One region of the Shewanella sp. NKUCC06_TVS genome, then DNA from elsewhere that is predicted to be linked to it. Evidence: predicted binding sites of a transcription regulator. Region 1 holds the regulator's gene; the other holds the start of a gene.
The links. The regulator sigma-54, encoded in region 1, starts transcription at its own class of promoters, with help from an activator protein. The targets are predictions, from matches to a motif close to GTTGGCACGNNNNTNGNNT.

Region 1 (6,204 bases):
ATTGTCTGAAAACAAACTAATACTTGGCAGAAAGCCTATTACATATCATCTTTATCGCGTACCAAATTGTGCTATTCCAATCCCATCAATGGGGCGACAAAGACAATGCAAAAAGAGAGATAGACATGGTAGACAAATCACAACTGCGCCAATGGGGTTGTAAAGTTATCGACATTGAAAAGTCAGCCCTAGACAATCTTTATCAATATGTTGATTCGGCTGAATTTGCAGAAGCTTGCGAGTTGATCCTCAACTGCACAGGCAAAGTGATTGTCATGGGAATGGGCAAATCGGGCCATATCGGCAATAAGATTTCAGCCACCCTCGCCAGCACAGGAACGCCCGCATTTTTTGTGCATCCGGGTGAAGCCAGCCACGGCGATCTGGGTGTATTGGCCGATAACGATGTGATTTTAGCGATTTCAAATTCCGGTGAGTCGAGCGAAATCCTCACCTTAATGCCGGTCATCCAACGTATGGGCGTGCCCGTTATCGCGGTAACAGGTAAACCCGAATCGAATATGGCGCGATTATCTAAAGTGCATTTATGTATTGAAGTCCCAGAAGAGGCTTGCCCACTTGGACTAGCACCCACCTCAAGTACCACAGCGACCTTAGTGATGGGCGATGCCATCGCCATTGCGCTACTACAGGCTAAAGGCTTTACCCGTGATGATTTTGCTATGTCCCATCCTGGCGGAGCTTTAGGACGTAAGTTGCTGTTAAAAGTCTGCAATGTGATGCACTGTGGTGATGACTTACCGCTCGTCAACCACGATATTTGCATCACAGAAGCCCTGTACGAAATCTCCAAGAAAGGCCTAGGCATGACGGCGATTATCGATGATCAGCGCAAGCTGGTTGGTATCTTCACCGATGGTGATTTACGCCGCGTTATCGATGCCGAAGTGAATTTACGCACGACGCCCATTGCCGATGTGATGACCCGTAACTGCGTCACGATCACAGATAATGTGTTGGCCGCCCAAGCACTGCAAGTGATGGACTCAAAAAATATCAACGGATTAATTGTTATCGATAAAGATCGCCATCCTATTGGCGCTCTTAACATGCTCGATATGGTAAAAGCAGGAGTCATTTAATGCCACAGCAAGGATTTTACGGCCCAATCAGTGATGATGTGTGGCAACGGGCGCAAAAGATTAAACTGTTAATCTGTGATGTCGATGGGGTGTTTTCCGACGGCCGTATTTACTTGAGTAATAGCGGCGAAGAGCTCAAAGCCTTCCATACCCGCGACGGCTATGGCGTGCGATCACTCCTCACCAGCGGTTTCAACCTCGCCGTGATCACAGGACGTCAATCCAAAATCGTTGAAAACCGTATGACAGCCCTTGGTGTTACCCATATTTACCAAGGCGTAGACAATAAGTTCGAGCCCTATGAAGCATTGCTCGCACTTTATGGTGTCACCCCAGAAGAAGTGGCTTATATCGGTGATGATATTGTCGATCTCCCCGTGATGAATGTCGTCGGTTTAGCGGTCAGTGTTGCTGACGGCCACCCCTATGTACGCCAACACGCCCATTTTGTGACTACGCTCAATGGTGGCCACGGTGCACTGCGTGAACTCACAGATCTGTTACTCCTAAGTCAAAATAAATTCACTTCGGCCCATGGAATGAGTATATGAGTCGTGTGACACTCGCGATTATCGCTTTTTTTGGAACCGCACTAGCGCTTTACTGGCAGGTCCAGAACAAACACAGCGGTGATTCCGATAACAGAGTAAAAGATCAAAATACCCCAGATTTCATCGTTGAAGATCTGCGCAGTGTTGAGTTCAATGAGCAAGGACTAGTGAATAGCCGTGTGACGGCGAAACACATGGAACATTATGATTCAACGAATCAAACTTTCTTTACTCAACCTGTTTATCTTGTTTATCCAGACCAAGGTAAAGCACAATGGCAGCTCAGGGCAGATCAGGGCAAGCTAAACAAGGAAACTGGCAAGGTTGTATTAGAAAATAATGTTATTATCGATGCCATTAGCCCAGAAGAACCGATTCAGACCTTGTCCACCAGTTATCTGGAACTCGATCTCAACACTATGATAATGACCTCTGACCGTACCATTTACGTCACAGGGAAAGATTTTAATATTCAAGGCCAAGGCCTTTATGCCGACCTCAACGCGCAAGAAGTGCAATTGACCAGTCAGGTAGTAGGAACATATGAAGCAAAATAACGTATTACTTGCCAGCCTAATGCTAATTATGAGCATGAGTGCTTTCGCGAAAGTGGGCGACTTAAAGCAAGAAGTCAAAATTAAAGCTGTGAGCCAAACTGCGGATATCAAAAACAACCAGATCATCTTCTTTGGTCCAGTTGAAGTTACCCAAGGCTCAATAAAAATCCAAGCAAATGAACTGCGTGCATTTTCCGCTGAAGGTGAAAATAGCAAAACTTTGGTCGCCACAGGCAACCCTGCTACGTATAGCCAAATATTAGACGATGGTCGCCCAGCATCGGCAAGCGCGAAAGAAATTCGTTACGATATGGCAAGCCGCACCTTAACACTGAAAGGTATGGCGTCATTAGATCAAGCAGGTAGCCAAGTTACAGGCAATTTAATCCGCTATAACATGATTCAACAGAAATTGATGGCCGAGAGTACTGGCAGTGGTGACGATCGCGTGATCACTATTATTCAGCCTGAAAACTATCAAGATGATGCTAAATCAGACGCTCCGGCGGATAAACCTGTAAAAAAGCAGGACTCTAAATGACCCAAATCACCTTAAGAGCACAAAATCTGGCGAAAAGTTACAAGAGTCGCCAAGTGGTTAAAGACGTCAGTCTGACGGTAAAAACCGGTCAAGTCGTTGGCCTACTCGGTCCAAACGGTGCAGGTAAAACCACGACTTTTTACATGGTTGTCGGGCTAGTGAAGAGCGATAAGGGACATATCTTTATCGACGATGATGATTTAACCGCAGATCCTATGCATCTGCGTGCCCGCAAAGGCATAGGTTACTTACCGCAGGAAGCCAGTATCTTTCGTAAGCTAACTGTTCATGACAACATCATGGCCGTACTGCAAACTCGTAAAGAACTTAAAAACGAAGAACGAGAAGAAGAACTAGAACATCTGCTCGAAGAGTTTCATATCACCCACATCCGTGACAGCCAAGGCATGTCATTGTCGGGTGGCGAACGTCGTCGCGTCGAAATTGCGCGGGCTTTAGCCGCTAATCCTAAGTTCATTTTGCTCGATGAACCGTTTGCCGGCGTCGATCCTATTTCGGTTATCGACATCAAGAAGATTATCGAACAACTCAAAAGTCGCGGCCTTGGCGTACTGATCACAGACCATAATGTCCGCGAGACATTAGATGTATGTGAACATGCTTATATTGTGAGTCACGGAAACCTGATTGCCGAAGGAACTCCAGCAGAGATCTTAGACAATCAGCAAGTTAGGGCTGTGTACTTAGGTGAACAATTCAGGCTATAGTTACTCGAGCGAAGCCTATGGAGACAATTTATACCGCCATTGGGCTTCACTCAAAATGATAATAAGCGACCTCCTCCAACAATAATAACGTAGGGATCAGCGGTAACATGAAAGCGTCACTCCAGCTCAAACTGGGTCAACAGTTAACCATGACGCCACAATTACAACAGGCCATACGTCTGTTGCAACTGTCGTCATTAGAACTGCAGCAAGAGATCCAGCAAGCATTAGATTCTAATCCCCTTCTCGAGCTGGAAGAGGATCAATTCGACGCCACTAAAACCCCTGTAAACCAAACGCTATCCGATACGGACTTCAGTGAATCTAGCACTCTGCCACCAGAAAAAGACAGCTCCACCATAGACACGGCAGAGTCGCTAACCAAAGAATCCATGCCCGATGAGCTCCCCATGGACACCACATGGGATGAAGTGTTTACCGCCTCCCCAAACTCAGGCCCCGGCGGCAGTCGTGAAGACGATATGCCCTTCCAAGGCGAGACCAGTGAAGGTTTGTACGAACACTTAGAATGGCAAAAAAACCTCACGCCGTTTTCTGAAACCGATTTAGCCATTGCCACCGCCATTATTGATGCCATCGACGATCAGGGCTATCTCACCCAAAGCACTGAAGAAATTCTCGAAGCCATGGGCAATCCTGAAGTTGAGCTTGACGAAGTCGAAGCCGTACTCAAGCGCATTCAGCATTTTGATCCCATAGGCGTTGCCGCCCGCGATTTAAGTGAATGCCTGTTGATCCAACTGTCGCATTTCGCCGCTGATACTCCCAACCTAGAAAACGCCCGTATGCTGATCAAAGATCATTTAGATCTGATCGCCGCCCGTGATTTTAGGTTATTGATGCGTAAAACTAAATTAAAAGAAGATGAATTAAGGGATGGTATAGCACTTATCCAAACCCTCAATCCTCGCCCAGGTTTGTTGATCACGCCCAATAATGACGAATACGTTATCCCAGATGTGTCTGTGTCGAAGAAAAATGGCCGCTGGGTTGTTGAGCTTAATCCTGACTGCATGCCAAAAATCAATGTAAATCAACATTATGCTTCTATGGCACGCAGTACCAAAAACCAAGCCGATAGCCAATTTATTCGCGGCCATCTGCAAGAGGCTAAATGGTTTATTAAGAGCTTAGAAAGCCGTAACGATACTTTGCTTAAAGTTGCTAATTGCATAGTGCAATATCAGCAGGGTTTCTTTGAGTACGGTGAAGAAGCCATGAAGCCTATGGTGCTTAACGATATTGCCGAAGCGGTAGAAATGCATGAGTCCACCATCTCACGGGTCACAACTCAAAAATACATGCATACCCCTAAGGGACTTTTTGAACTAAAATACTTCTTCTCTAGCCACGTCGGTACTGACGATGGTGGTGAGTGCTCATCCACAGCAATCAGAGCCTTTATAAAGAAACTGGTGGCAGCGGAAAACCAGAAAAAACCATTAAGCGATAGTAAGATGGCTCAACTTCTGGCAGAACAAGGGATCAACGTAGCCCGCAGAACCATTGCGAAGTACCGAGAGGCTATGCTTATTCCACCTTCTAATCAGCGTAAAAGTTTATAACCTACAGTGGATATCGGAGGACGTTTCTATGCAAATAAACCTAAGTGGGCACCATATCGAAATTACCGAATCGTTACGTGCATATGTAGAAGAAAAGTTTTCAAAACTTGAACGCCATTTCGAACAGATCAATAATGTGCACGTTGTGCTCAATGTTGAGAAAATGCAGCAGATTGCCGAAGCGAGAATAAACCTCATAGGTGGTGAAGTTTTTGCGACTTCAGAGCATGCTGACATGTATGCCGCTATAGACGCCCTGATTGACAAGCTTGACCGTCAGGTTATTAAACACAAAGAGAAGTTAACAAAACACTAATAATGGAACTTTGTACCATACTGCGGCCGGAGTGCACTACCTGCGCCACTCCGGGCAGCAAGAAAAAGGTACTGGAACTCATCAGCGACTTAGTCGCTGCCCAGTACCCGACCCTCTCATCTCAAGAGATATTCGAAAGCCTAGTGGCGCGCGAAAAGATGGGGAGCACAGGTATAGGTAACGGCATCGCCATTCCACATGGTCGACTAGCCGATATAGATCAGCCCATTGCCATACTAATTAAGTGTGAAGAGCCGATAGCATTTGATGCTATCGATAAGCAACCTGTTGATATTTTATTTGCACTACTGGTGCCTGCAGACCAATGTCAGCAGCACTTAAGTACCTTGTCTTGCATGGCCGAAAAGCTGAGCGACAAGCAAATATTAAAGCAATTACGCAAGACGCATGATGAAACGGAACTCTATCAGGTAATCACTGGATGAAACTGGTCATAGTGTCGGGCCGCTCAGGCTCAGGCAAATCTGTCGCCCTTAGGGTACTCGAAGATCTCGGCTATTATTGTGTCGATAACCTTCCCTTGCCATTGATTGGCAGTTTGCTTGAGCAACTCAAAGGCAGTAACGATCTCGTCGCCATCAGTGTCGACGTGCGTAACATGCCTGAGCAGGATAAGGTCTTAGTAAAACAACTCGCTAGCCTACCTCCAGATACTGAGTTAACGAGCTTCTTCCTTAACTCCAGCGATAAAATTCTGCTTAAGCGTTACAGCGAAACCCGCCGTTTGCATCCTTTGTCGAAGAGCCGAGTCTCTTTGCAAGAAGCGATAAAGCTGGAGGGAAAACTGCTCGAGCCTATGTC
Region 2 (6,204 bases), on a different contig from region 1:
CTGGACTCGGATTAGGGCATTTCCTACACTTGCTCATCTTCTTTGCTACTGGTGTGCACTTCAATCTATGCCTAAACGTCTTATACTACTGATCACGTTATATTGCCTCTTCAGCATTGCTGCACTTTGGCGTACTGTGATGACTCAATCCCTTGATGTATTCACCCTAGGTGTCCTCCCCGTGCTCGTTGGCATACTCATACGGGCGCCGTGGTCTAGCTTAGTGTTGAAGATTTATATTGGCATGCAAACCTTAGGATTCTCGGCACTGGGGATTACAGCAATTATTGCCTATCGCATTACCCCTGAGGATGTAAAAGTAGTTGTTTCTGGCCACAACATTCCTATGTTGCCACTCACAGTGAGCATTATTGTTATTTTACTCGTGCAGTATTGGATCGCATTTTCTAAGGTCACGAGACACTATTTGACCCGCCAATTGACCCGCCAAACTCAGTAATGGACTTTGTTGCTAAGCTGTTATCAATAGCGTAGCTTAGCGACCCAGTAAAATACTTACGACTCTTAACTTGAAGTAGACTATGAGCCATTTATCGCCCAGCGAACTTTCCATTCTTTTAGTAGAACCTTCAGAGACACAGCGTCGAATTATTATTCAGCGCTTACAACAAGAAGGCATTCTCAGCATTCAAACCGCAGAAAACATAGAAGCGGCTAAAGATATTATTGCTCGCCATAAACCTGACCTTATTGCGAGCGCCATGCATTTCGATGATGGCACTGCCATCGATCTCTTGGGCTGCTTAAGGGCCAACGCTGACTGCAAAGATATCCAATTTATGCTGGTCTCGAGTGAGTGCCGCCGTGAGCAACTTGAAATATTCCGCCAATCGGGTGTAGTAGCGATTCTACCTAAACCCTTCAGTGCCGACCATTTAGGTACAGCATTGAATGCCACGATTGATTTACTCAGCCACGATGAACTCGACCTCAGTAATTTCGATGTACAAGATGTGCGTGTATTAGTGGTCGATGATAGCCGTATGGCAAGAAACGTCATTAAACGTACGATTGGTAACTTAGGGATGAAGCTGATTACCGAGGCCGAGGATGGCGCGCAAGCCATAGCGTTAATGAAACACAATATGTTCGACTTAGTGATCACTGATTACAATATGCCGAGTGTAGATGGGCTAGCTTTGACACAATTTATCCGCAATGAAAGCCAACAATCGCACATTCCCATCTTGATGGTGTCTTCCGAAGCCAACGATACCCACCTCAGCAATGTGTCCCAAGCGGGTGTAAATGCCTTATGTGACAAACCCTTTGAACCCAAACTTGTTAAAAAATTACTCTATCAACTGTTAGAAGAATAAAACCAGAATAAAACTTAAGTCACGAACTGAGTAAATATTCTGCGCTTTACTGAACATCCTGCTGCACGCTAGACGCAAAAGGCTTTCCAAGTGCTAAACCTTATGGCATGTTAGGCACGCTTATTTCAAATAAATCTACGGAAAGAAGAGACAATAAAAATGAACAAAACTGAACTAATCGCCAAAATTGCAGAAAATGCCGATCTAACGAAAGTAGAAGCAGCACGCGCATTGAAGTCTTTTGAAGCAGCTATTACCGAATCAATGAAAAATGGTGACAAAATCTCCATCGTAGGTTTCGGTTCTTTTGAAACAGCGACTCGTGCCGCTCGCACTGGCCGTAACCCACAAACGGGTAAAGAAATTCAAATTGCTGAAGCGACAGTGCCTAAGTTTAAAGCGGGTAAAACCCTACGTGACAGCGTAAACTAAGTTATAAAATTCAATACAACGCCTCCATTGTGAGGCGTTTTTTTTGCCCAATTCCAGTGAAGCACTGAATATTTTTTGCACAACAAAAGTGCGCCTCTGCCCCACAAACTGGCAAATAAAAACATTTCATTAACATTGTGAGTTCTAATACCTTGTTTTACATGGCATTGTAATAGTGGCATGTGATTAGCAAATCCTTCCTTAGAAAAAAACCAAGATGCACTAATGAACACAGCTGACTTTGAGTGTGCCAATGGTGAATCGATAAATAAGTCAATCGAGGGGATGAGCATGAAGAAATCACTGTACAGCGTTTTGGCCTTATCGACGGGAATGTTACTGGCAGGCAACGCCTTTGCAGCCGTATCAGGCAACATTGGCGGTACCTCTAATTATCTATGGCGCGGTGCGACCCAAACTAAAGATGCGGTCGCAATCCAAGGTGGCCTTGACTACAGCCACGATTCTGGATTTTATGCGGGAACTTGGGCATCGAATGTGGATTTTGGTGATGATACTAGCTACGAGCTTGATCTATATGCGGGTTATGGCGGCAGTATTACCGAAGACATCAGCTACGACTTTGGCTATCTCTACTACGCCTATCCAGACGCACCGGGCAGTATTGATTTTGGTGAGCTCCATGCTGCTGTCACGTGGAAATGGCTCGAACTGGCTTACTCCCAAGTCATCAATGCCGGTGACGATCTGGCCGCCGATCCTTTAGATAATAAAGATCTCAGTTATCTTGCCGCGACGGTATCCGTTCCTCTCACTGAAAAGCTGAGTTTATCAGTGCACTATGGTTACTCAAACGGTGATGTCGTCCAATCTTGGTTTGGCGAAGATAATTATGCCGACTATAACGTGACTCTCAGCGCAGATACCAGCATAGGCACAGTGTCATTTATGGTCTCTGATACCGATCTCACCGATGATGATGCCAAACTAGTACTCGGATATTCCTACAGTTTTGATCTATAAGCTCTAAACATAAAAAACGCCACCTTAAAAAGTGGCGTCATTTTATCACCATCACCTACTAGGCAATAATTGACCGGTTTGTTTTACGGGCCGCAACCATTTTCTCGATATATTCAACAATGGGCTCAGTCACTGAAATCCCTGTTGTTTGTTCAATCCCTTCAATGCCTGGCGCCGAATTAACCTCAAGGATCAGTGGGCCACGGTTAGAACGTAAAATATCTACTCCCGCGACAACCAATCCCATCGCCTTCACTGCGGCAATAGCCATTTTACGCTCAACAGAGGTGATTTTTACCACCTCACCACAACCACCTAAATGCAGATTTGAGCGGAAATCACCCTCGGGACCTTGACGTTTCATCGAAGCAACAACCTTGTCACCGACAACAAAACAACGAATATCACTACCATTGGATTCTTTAATGTATTCCTGTACTAAGATATTCGCTTTGAGTCCCAAGAATGCTTCAATCACGCTCTCAGCAGCCGTTTTAGTTTCAGCGAGTACGACACCAATCCCTTGAGTGCCTTCGAGTAATTTAATGACTAACGGAGCGCCGCCCACCATATTGATGAGATCTGGGATATCATTTGGCTTATTGGCAAAACCCGTCACTGGCATGCCAATCCCTTTGCGGGAAAGTAGTTGCAGTGCCCGCAATTTGTCCCGCGAACGCGCAATGGAGATTGAATCATTCGCGGCATATACACCCATCATTTCAAACTGACGTACAACGGCACAACCATAAAAAGTCACGCTAGCATGAATACGCGGAATGATGGCATCAAACCCAACTAATTCAGTACCTTCATAATGAATGCTAGGTTTAATAGAATTAATATTCATGTAGCAATTCAGCGTATTGATCACGACCGCTTCATGTCCACGACTTTGGCAAGCCGCGACTAAACGTTGTGTCGAATACAACTGGGGGAATTGGGATAAAATACCTATTTTCATTGCTGAGTGACCAACTTAAGCATGAGTGAATAAACCGTTCTGCGGCACCAAAAGCACAGCGACAGAAAAAGGGGCTGATATTTGTCTATTGCTCAGTGTAAAGCAAGAAAATATTCCTCACCAGACGAAATCATTATGCTAATGAAATACTTCAAGACCTATCACACTCGGAACTCGGTTTAAGTTAACAGCGGCAGAATATACTTAGCCTCAAACTCCGTTGCATCTAAGGGACGAGAAAACAAATAACCTTGTAATACAGTACAATGGCGAGAAGTGCAAAACTCAGCCTGCTCAATCGTTTCAACGCCCTCAGCTACTGATATGACATTAAACCCATGGGCGAAGTTAAGTAATGCAGCGAGCAAACGAGTGTCTTTATCATCCTTATCATAGGAAGCGACAAAGCTTTTATCGATTTTCAGCACGCTAATGGGAAACAATTTGATATGTTCTAAGGACGAAAAACCCGTCCCAAAATCATCAAGGGCAAAACGCACCCCTAACTCTGCGATTCTATCGAGCATTTTGGCATGTTCATGGGGATCTTCAATAAGACAATTTTCAGTAATTTCAAGCTCTAATGCTACAGCAGGAAGTCCTGTCTTAGTCAGCGTATTCGCTATTTTATCAAACAGGTTCTCATTTCCAATTTGCGATGCAGACAGGTTAACGGCAATGGTGAATTCTTTCCCTGTTGGCTGTAATTGGGTTAGCCAACTCAATGCCTGTGTACAGGCTTGCTCAAGTACCCAGTCATCAATGTCCTCCATTAATCCGATCTCTTCGGCTATGGGTAAAAACTGATCTGGGGCGATAATACCATCCACAGGATGCTGCCAACGGACGAGGGCTTCCATCCCCACCATCTGATGGGTTTTCGCATTCACTTGCGCTTGATAATGAACCTTAAATTCATTTCTTTTTAAGGCAGTACGCAAACTCGACTCGATATGATTACGGTAACGCACCTCTTTATCTAAAGCTTCTGAGTAAAACTGAATCTGGTTTCGGCCCATTTTTTTAGCGCGATACATAGCAATATCGGCACATTTCATCAGCTCAGAACTATTCGAAGCCGCTTCATTATAAAAAGCCACACCGATACTGGCACCAATAAGCACATCGTTATCACCGAGACAAAATACGTCCTCAAACACTTTGAGCAATCGATTAGCCACAATCATAGGGAAATATTTATAATCATTATCAGTGACTAGCACGACAAATTCGTCCCCACCTAAACGGGCAATAATGTCGCCATCTCGTAGTACTTCACTTAATCGAGCGGCTACTTTAACTAAAAGAATATCCCCCGTCTGATGGCCTAGAGTGTCATTGATCGCTTTAAAATCATCTAAATCGAGTAAGATAACGGCTAAATAGTCGTGACAACGTTTGGCCCTTGCTATCGCTCGATTAAGACAAAGTTCAAAACCATAGCGATTAACCAGCTTAGTCAACGAATCGTGTTCAGCTAGCTCTTTTAGTTTTTGGTGACTATTACGTAACGCCAACGCCATTGAAGATCTTTGTTTCGCATAACGAATTGCACGAGTTAGTATCCGCGAGTTGACCTCATCTTTAAGCAAGAAGTCCTGTGCCCCTAGTTCAATACAGCGCTGAGCCAGTTTCTCATCTTCATAGCGACTCAGCATAACGACTACGGTCTGGTCTTGCGTCATGGCATTGAGCTTGATCAACACTTCTAAGCCATTAGCATCGGGTAATAAATAATCCAATAGAATACCGTCAAAATGACGTTCTAATGCGAGATTTAAACCATCAAATGCACAATTTGCTTCGACCACATTAAAAGTCAACTTTGACTGTCTGAGTGCTCGGATGATCGCAGTTCTATCAACTTCATCATCATCGATCAGTAGTAAATCCATATACTCACCTTATGCGGATGGGAGCTCCACTATTCGCCAATAACCTTCAAGCATATTAAAAATATTGTTAAAACCGTCTTTCATATCAGTTTTAACCATGTAACCAGCCACATGATGGCTATAGGCTTTCATCCTATCTTCATCGGTACTCGACGTGGTGAGCATAAAAACGACAGACGAAGAAAGAGAAGGATCTGAACGTATTCGCTCAAGGAACTCAAACCCATTCATTCTTGGCATATTAAGATCCAGCAAAATAAGATACGGACCTTTGATCGTGTCTAAACTCGTTAGAATAGTTAATGCTTCGATCCCATCCCGAGCACGCACTAAGGGATTGAGTAACCTCAATTGTCTCATCGCCCGCTGCACGGCCATGTAATCCACGTCATCGTCATCAACCAATAAAATGGTGACCTGTTGATAGTGATTTGCTGCGCTCATAGAAGCTCCTTTTTCACTATTTGCTTAGGCCAACTAAAGCAAAAACAACAACCTCGGCCCTGCGATTTAAGCTGAATCTCTCCACCTAAACTTTCAACCGTTTTCCTCACAAGTGATAAGCCTAAACCACTGCCTTCAACTTCAT

Region 2: KO531_RS09705 (TorF family putative porin) is a predicted target of sigma-54. The motif match lies at 1,947-1,965, and genes of this name have one in related genera.

The regions. Positions count from the first base shown of each region.
Region 1 is NZ_JAHKQX010000004.1:74,845-81,048, forward strand. It holds gene KO531_RS05750 (KpsF/GutQ family sugar-phosphate isomerase) at 126-1,103, shown strand; gene kdsC (3-deoxy-manno-octulosonate-8-phosphatase KdsC) at 1,103-1,654, shown strand; gene lptC (LPS export ABC transporter periplasmic protein LptC) at 1,651-2,211, shown strand; gene lptA (lipopolysaccharide transport periplasmic protein LptA) at 2,198-2,752, shown strand; gene lptB (LPS export ABC transporter ATP-binding protein) at 2,749-3,480, shown strand; gene KO531_RS05775 (RNA polymerase factor sigma-54) at 3,588-5,066, shown strand; gene hpf (ribosome hibernation promoting factor) at 5,095-5,382, shown strand; gene ptsN (PTS IIA-like nitrogen regulatory protein PtsN) at 5,385-5,828, shown strand; gene rapZ (RNase adapter RapZ) at 5,825-6,204, shown strand, end outside.
Region 2 is NZ_JAHKQX010000007.1:99,958-106,161, reverse strand. It holds gene KO531_RS09720 (hypothetical protein) at 68-460, shown strand; gene KO531_RS09715 (response regulator) at 543-1,340, shown strand; gene KO531_RS09710 (HU family DNA-binding protein) at 1,500-1,772, shown strand; gene KO531_RS09705 (TorF family putative porin) at 2,064-2,756, shown strand; gene rimK (30S ribosomal protein S6--L-glutamate ligase) at 2,815-3,720, opposite strand; gene KO531_RS09695 (GGDEF domain-containing response regulator) at 3,900-5,615, opposite strand; gene KO531_RS09690 (response regulator) at 5,625-6,059, opposite strand; gene KO531_RS09685 (CHASE domain-containing protein) at 6,056-6,204, opposite strand, start outside.